DNA from 2 places in the Pseudomonas sp. GL_117 genome. Region 1 is predicted to be linked to the other one. Evidence: predicted binding sites of a transcription regulator. Region 1 holds the regulator's gene; the other holds the start of a gene.

Evidence for each region. The regulator FliA, encoded in region 1, starts transcription of late flagellar genes. The targets are predictions, from matches to a motif close to CTAAAGTTTNNNNNNNNNNNGCCGNTAA.
Region 2: motA (flagellar motor stator protein MotA) is a predicted target of FliA. The motif match lies at 2,176-2,203, and genes of this name have one in related genera.

The regions. Positions count from the first base shown of each region.
Region 1 covers NZ_CM174418.1:4,359,051-4,362,811, reverse strand. The annotation lists gene flhF (flagellar biosynthesis GTPase FlhF) at 1-664, shown strand, start outside; gene fleN (flagellar synthesis regulator FleN) at 771-1,604, shown strand; gene fliA (RNA polymerase sigma factor FliA) at 1,601-2,341, shown strand; gene AC3ISR_RS19735 (chemotaxis response regulator CheY) at 2,510-2,884, shown strand; gene AC3ISR_RS19730 (protein phosphatase CheZ) at 2,903-3,691, shown strand; gene AC3ISR_RS19725 (chemotaxis protein CheA) at 3,703-3,761, shown strand, end outside.
Region 2 covers NZ_CM174418.1:596,137-599,897, reverse strand. The annotation lists gene rsgA (small ribosomal subunit biogenesis GTPase RsgA) at 1-110, shown strand, start outside; gene motB (flagellar motor protein MotB) at 236-1,252, opposite strand; gene motA (flagellar motor stator protein MotA) at 1,256-2,107, opposite strand; gene AC3ISR_RS02535 (HDOD domain-containing protein) at 2,275-3,761, shown strand, end outside.

The DNA of each region.
Region 1 (3,761 bases):
CGGTGTGATCGCCATGGTCGGCCCTGCCGGCATGGGCAAGACCACCACACTGGCCAAGCTGGCCGCGCGTTATGTGCTCAAGTACGGCGCGCACAACATCGCGCTGGTGAGCATGGACAGCTACCGCATCGGCGCCCAGGAGCAGCTCAAGACCCTGGGCCGTATCCTCAATGTGTCGGTGACCCACGTCGACCCGGGCCAGTCCCTGGCCAACGCCCTCGATCCGCTGCTGCGCAAGCGCGTGGTGCTGATCGACACCGCCGGCCTGCAGGCCAGCGATCCGGCGCTGCGCATGCAACTGGAAAGCCTGGCCGGGCGTGGCATCAAGTCGAAAAATTACCTGGTGCTTGCAACCACCAGCCAGAAACAGGTTCTTACCGCTGCATACCACAGCTACAAACGTTGCGGCCTGGCCGGCTGCATCCTGACTAAACTGGATGAGACGGCGAGCCTGGGCGAAGTATTGAGCCTGGCGATCAGCCATGAATTACCGGTCGCCTACCTGACCGACGGGCCGCGGATCCCGGATGATTTGCATCTGCCGCGCCGTCATCAGTTGGTCAGCCGCGCTGTCAGCGTGCAAATGCAAGAAGAGCCTAGCGAGGAAGCGATGGCCGATATGTTCGCCGACCTCTACCACAACCCGGCAAAGCGGGTGGGTTGAGGGCAGGGCGAACACCGTGAAATGTATCTACATCGTTGGTCTGCAAGCGATTCACGCGGCCAAGCCATGTAGCCTGCGTCTAAGCAAGACAAGGTAAAGAAATAAAATGGGCAGCATGCATCCCGTACAGGTGATCGCGGTGACCGGCGGCAAAGGTGGCGTCGGGAAAACTAACGTGTCAGTGAATTTGTCCCTGGCCCTGGCAGAGCTTGGCCGTCGGGTCATGTTGCTGGATGCTGACCTGGGTCTGGCGAATGTCGACGTTCTGCTGGGGCTGACGCCCAAACACACCCTCGCCGATGTGATCGAGGGCCGCTGCGAGCTGCGTGATGTGCTGCTCCAGGGTCCTGGCGGGATCCGCATCGTACCGGCTGCCTCCGGCACCCAGAGCATGGTGCACTTGAGCCCGGCGCAGCATGCCGGCCTGATCCAGGCGTTCAGCGACATTGGCGACAACCTCGACGTGCTGGTGATCGACACCGCCGCCGGGATCGGCGAGTCGGTGGTCAGCTTCGTGCGCGCCGCGCAGGAAGTCTTGCTGGTGGTCTGCGATGAACCCACCTCGATCACCGATGCCTACGCCCTGATCAAATTGCTTAACCGTGACTACGGCATGAACCGCTTCCGCGTCCTGGCCAACATGGCCCAGAGCCCGCAGGAAGGGCGCAACCTGTTCGCCAAGTTGACCAAGGTCACGGATCGCTTTCTCGATGTCGCCTTACAATACGTAGGCGCAGTTCCCTATGACGAGTGTGTGCGCAAGGCCGTGCAAAAGCAGCGTGCGGTCTATGAAGCGTTCCCTCGTTCGAAGTGCGCACTGGCGTTCAAGGCTATTGCTCAGAAGGTCGATACTTGGCCATTGCCCGCCAATCCCCGGGGGCATCTGGAGTTTTTCGTCGAGCGATTGGTGCATCAGACGAGCGCGGGACCTGTGCTATGACATCCAGCGGCTACAACCTTTACAAGAAGTCGGCACGTGACAGCCAGGGCGAATTGATCGAGCGCTATGCGCCGCTGGTCAAGCGCATCGCCTATCACCTGCTGGCGCGCCTGCCGGCGAGTGTGCAGGTCGAAGACTTGATCCAGGCCGGCATGATCGGCCTGCTTGAAGTGTCGACCAAATACGATGCGAGCAAGGGTGCCAGTTTCGAGACGTACGCGGGCATCCGTATCCGTGGCGCGATGCTCGATGAGGTGCGTAAAGGTGATTGGGCGCCGCGGTCGGTACACCGCAATACGCGCATGGTCAGTGACGCAATTCGCGCAATTGAAGCAAAAACCGGTCGCGACGCTAAAGATCACGAAGTTGCGGCCGAACTCCAATTGAGTCTCGACGATTATTACGGGATTTTGAACGATACCTTGGGCAGCCGCCTGTTCAGCTTCGACGACCTGCTACAGGACGGCGAACACGAAGGGCTGCACGAGGACGGCGCGAGTGCACATCTTGAGCCGTCGCGCGACCTGGAGGATGAACGCTTCCAGGGCGCGTTGGCGGACGCGATTGCCAATTTGCCGGAGCGTGAGCGACTGGTGTTGGCGCTGTACTACGACGAAGAGCTGAACCTCAAGGAAATCGGTGAGGTCCTGGGGGTCAGCGAATCGCGTGTCAGCCAGCTGCATAGCCAGTGCGCAGCCCGCTTGCGGGGGCGGTTGGGAGAGTGGCGCGCGCGCTGACAGGCAGTGTGGGGACACTGCAGACGAGACCGTGAAGGCGTGACGCTTTTGCGGTTTTGCGCCGTGGTGCCCTGGGCAGTCCTTTTTGTGTAACGCCTGTTGATTGAAATGGCGCGTCCAGGTGCTGGGCGCGTTTAAGACTGCTTGGAGGTCGAATTGGACAAGAACATGAAAATCCTCATCGTTGATGACTTCTCAACGATGCGGCGGATCATTAAAAACCTGTTGCGTGACCTTGGGTTCACAAACACGGTCGAGGCGGATGACGGCCTTACGGCGATTCCGATCCTCAACAGCGGGAGCATCGACTTTCTGGTAACCGACTGGAACATGCCGGGCATGACCGGTATCGACCTGCTGCGTCACGTGCGTGCCGACGAAAAGCTGCGCGGCCTGCCCGTGCTGATGGTGACCGCCGAAGCCAAGCGTGAACAGATCATCGAAGCCGCCCAAGCCGGGGTAAACGGTTACGTGGTCAAACCTTTCACTGCATTGGCCTTGAAAGAGAAGATCGAAAAAATCTTCGAACGCATCCACGGCTAATGCCATCGCGGGGGAGCTATGGAGCATAAAGAAACATCACAGGGAGACTTCGAGTCGACCCTGAAAAAGCATGCTCACCAGTTGGTCGACTGCCTTGAGAGAGGCCAGTTCGGCGACGCGGTGCAGTTGATCCATGAGCTCAACCAGACCCGTGACCGCGGCCTGTACCAGGAAGTGGGCAAGCTCACGCGTGAGCTGCATAGTGCGATCGTCAATTTCCAGATCGACCCGCACATGCCCCAGGCCGAAGAGATCTCGCAGATCACCGATGCCACCGAGCGCCTGTCCTATGTGGTCAGGCTGACTGAGGCGGCGGCCAACCGCACCATGGACCTGGTGGAAAACGCCACGCCTCTGGTCAACGGCATGGCCACCGAAGCCCAGGCCTTGAGCCACGACTGGGGTCGCTTCATGCGCCGCGAAGTCGGGGCCGAAGAGTTTCGTGAGTTGGCACGTCGGGTCGAAGGTTTCCTGTCACGCAGTGAGCAGGAAAACCGCATGGTTTCCAGCAACCTCAATGACATTCTGCTGGCCCAGGATTACCAGGACCTCACCGGTCAGGTGATCAAGCGTGTGACCCAATTGGTCACCGAAGTGGAAAGCAATTTGCTCAAATTGGTGCTCATGGCAGGCCAGGTTGACCGTTTTGCCGGCATCGAACATGACCGCGAAGCGATCCTCTCGGAAAAAGATCCACAAAAACATCTCGCCAAGGGTGAAGGTCCGCAGATTCATGCCGATAAACGTGAAGACGTTGTATCGGGTCAAGATGATGTCGATGACCTGTTATCCAGTTTAGGCTTCTAAGGAGCACCCACATGAGCTTCGGCGCCGATGAAGAGATCCTTCAGGATTTCCTTGTAGAGGCCGGCGAAAT
Region 2 (3,761 bases), 2.5 Mb from region 1:
GCGAGCCAGGCTGTGCGTTGCTCAAGGCGCTGGAAGATGGACGCGTGCAACAGCAGCGGATGAACAGCTATCGGTCGATTATTGCGAGTCTTCCTGAAAGCAGTTACTGACCCTTGCTTGCGCTGGGGTGCGCAGCGCCCCTAAAAAGTCGGTGACTGCTGCGCAGCATAGAAAGCTGCGCCACAGGGCAGGAACAAAAAGGCCGCGATCATCGCGGCCTTTTTGCGTGTGCAGCTTAAGAACCAGCTTTAGGCACCGTAGGATCTTTCACCCCACCATCGTCAAACAGGTTCAGCTTCTGCCGCAGCTCATGGGCCGGCAACGGCTCCTGCCCTGGCGGGAGGGCGTTCGGGTCGGCCGGTACTTCACCGGGCGCACCCGCACCTGAGGTCGGCGCCGGTTTGGGTTGATCACCTTCAATCGCACGCTGGGCCTTTTTGGTCAGCACGACGATGTCGATCCGCCGGTTGATCGGGTTGAACGGGTCTTTGGGATCAAACAGCTGCGAGGAGGCAAAGCCCACCACGCGCGCCACTTGCGGGTCCGGGTAGCTGCCGGCCACCAGCGCGCGGCGGGCGGCGTTGGCACGGTTGGCGGAGAGTTCCCAGTTGCCGAAGTCGCCTTGGCCCGCGTACGGCTTGGCGTCGGTGTGGCCGCTGATACTGATCTTGTTCGGCACCGCCTTGATGGTGTCGGCCATGGCCAGCAGGATGTCTTCGAAGTAAGGCTTCAGGCGCGCGCTGCCGGAGTCGAACATCGGCCGGTTGGCCGCGTCGGTGATCTGGATGCGCAGGCCGTCCGGGGTGATCTCAAACGAGATCTGATCCTTGAACTTCAGCAGTTGCGGGTTCTCCTCGACCTTGGTCTGCAACTCTTGCAGCAACAGTTCCAGGCGTTCCTGCTCGACCTGCTCGGCCATGGCTTCGACGGTGTCGCGCTCAATCGGGATATGTTCCTGCGGCGCTTCGGTCTTGACCTCCGGGTTGATGGTGCGCTCCGGCGCCAACTGCGGCGAGCCGCCCAGGTCGATCACGAAAGGCGTGCCGCTTTCCGAGAAGCCGATCGGGTCCTTGAAGTAACCGGCGATGGCGATCTTCTGTTCCGGCGTGGCGGTGGACATCAGCCACAGCACCAGGAAGAACGCCATCATCGCCGTGGCAAAGTCAGCGAAGGCGATTTTCCAGGCACCGCCATGGTGCCCCGCAGCGAAGCGCTTGACGCGCTTGATGATTATCGGCTGGTTGTTTTCCATGGCTTAGCGACCGCGAACCGCTTGTTCCAGCTCGGCGAAGCTTGGGCGATGTTTCGGGTACAACACTTTACGACCGAACTCCACCGCCAGCGATGGCGGCATGCCGGAAGCGGACGCTACCAGGCTGGCCTTGATCGATTCGTACAGGTTGATTTCTTCCTTGGCATCGTGGGCCAGGGAGGTGGCCAGCGGGCCGAAGAAGCCGTAGGCCGCGAGGATACCGAAGAACGTACCCACCAGCGCCGCACCTACGTGCATGCCGATGGCCGCCTGGTCGCCTTCGCCCAGGGAAGCCATGGTCACCACGATACCGAGTACCGCCGCAACGATACCGAAGCCGGGCATGCCGTCGGCGATGCCGGTCACGGCGTGGGACGGATGCTCCAGTTCTTCCTTGAGGCTGAACAACTCCATGTCGAACAAGCCTTCCAGCTCATGGGGGGCCATGTTGCCGGAGGACATGATGCGCAGGTAATCGCAGATGTAGGCGGTCATGCGCTCGTCTTTGAGCACCGCCGGGTACTTGGCGAAAATCGGGCTGGCGGCAGCGTCTTCGATGTCGGCCTCGATGGCCATCATGCCTTCGCGGCGGCTCTTGTTGAGGATCTCATACACCAGGCCCAGCACTTCAAGATAGAAGGTGTGGGTAAAGCGCGAACCGAACATCGCCAGGGATTTCTTGACCACGTGCATGGTCATGTAGCCGGGGTTCGCCTGCAGGAATGCGCCCAGTGCGGCGCCACCGATAATCATCACCTCGAAGGGTTGAATCAGCGCGGCAATTTTACCGTGGGACAGGACGTACCCACCGAGCACGCTTGCGAAGACGACGATGATGCCGATAATTTTAGCCATAGGGGATGAGTACTTGCGCCGTCGGGTTCATGGACATATTTGGTGGAACTGAAAAACTCTTGTTCTACTTATCGGCAAAACTGCGCCAGACTATAGCCCGTTAAGGCGAAAAGCCAGTTCGGCCCGCTCCGGGCGTGTTGACCGCAAGTGATGATCGCGCCCCAATCATGGCTAATGAAACGACAGTCCCAACTGCAAAACCCAATTCTCTCGCCGCTTGGATCAAGCGCCTGGACGATGTGCTGCTGCCCGTCCCCCAGGCCAGTCACGAGCGCGTGTGCAAAGCCATCCGCGATAACCGCAGTTCGTTGCGCGATATTGCCGAGCTGATGCAAAACAGCCCGGCGCTGGTGCTCAGCGTGATTCGCGAGGCCAACAGCCATACCCATGGCAGCTTCACGGAACCGGCGGAAAACCTCGAAGTGGCGCTCAACCGCCTCGGCCTCAAGCGCGCCGAAGAGCTACTGGCGCGCCTGCCGTCGGTGCCGGCCCAGGAAATACCGGTGGCCTTGCGCCAACTGTTGCTGGTCAGCCAGCACGCCTCGCAGCAGGCCAACGGTTTGTTCGCCAGCCGCCTGGCGCGGTTGTGGCAGGACATCCACTGGGGCAGCCTGTTGTTCCTGTCGCCGCTGTGGCCGATGGCCGTCGCCTACCCCAAGCTCCTTGAAGAATGGGAGCTGCGGGTGATCCACAAAGGCCAGTCCGCGCGCCAGGTCGAACAGGAACTGTTCGGCGTGCGCCTGCTCGACCTGTGCCTGGGCTTGACCGAAACCTGGCACCTGCCGATCTGGGTGTCCCAGGGCTACAACCTGCTACTCAAAGAGCAGCGCTTGCTGGTCAAGGCCCTGCGCATCGCCCGCGAGGACGACGCGCTGCGCCACCAGCAATTGCTCGACGCCGAACCCAACCTGCGACGCTGGCTGAACCAGCCGGCCAACACCGTGCTGCTGGCCAACGGCCTGGCGATGTCGGCCCAGGAATCCTGGACTTGCCCGCACACCGAGCGCTGGCAATACCTCACCGCCCTGTACCTGCAACAGCCGCTGGGCGATGTGCAGCAACAGGTGCACCAGCAAGCCGTGACCAGCGCCCGCAGCACCTTGATGCCCGACCTCTGGCACCCGGCGCTGTCGCTGATCTGGCCGTGGCATGTGCAAAAAATCCATCGCGGCCTGCTGCCGGCACCACCGCCCACCGCCGAAGCACTGGCCCTGTGGCGCAGCCGCTGCACCGAGTTGCTGGTGGAACCGAGCCGCTTCGCCAACGCCATGCACCTGACCACCTGCGCCAAAGAGGCACTGGTGGCCAGCGGCATGCAACGGGTCATGCTGCTGATGACCGACCGCGCCCAAAGCACCTTGCGTGTGCACCAGGCCGACGGCCTGCCAAAGGACGCCGCCAACCTGAGCCTTGATGTGACCAACAGCACCTTGCTGCAGCGCCTGCTGGAAAAATCCGCCCAGGTGCGCCTCAACCCGGACAACCACGCGCAGTTCTCGGCCTTGTTGCCGCCGATCCTGCGTCGCCTGTTCAACGGCGAGCACCTGCTGCTGCGCTCCCTGAGCTGCAACGGCAAGGTGGTGATGCTGATGGTGGCCGACCAGGGCGGCGGGCCGTTCTCGGAAACCACCGTGCAAGCCTTCGGCAAAACCGC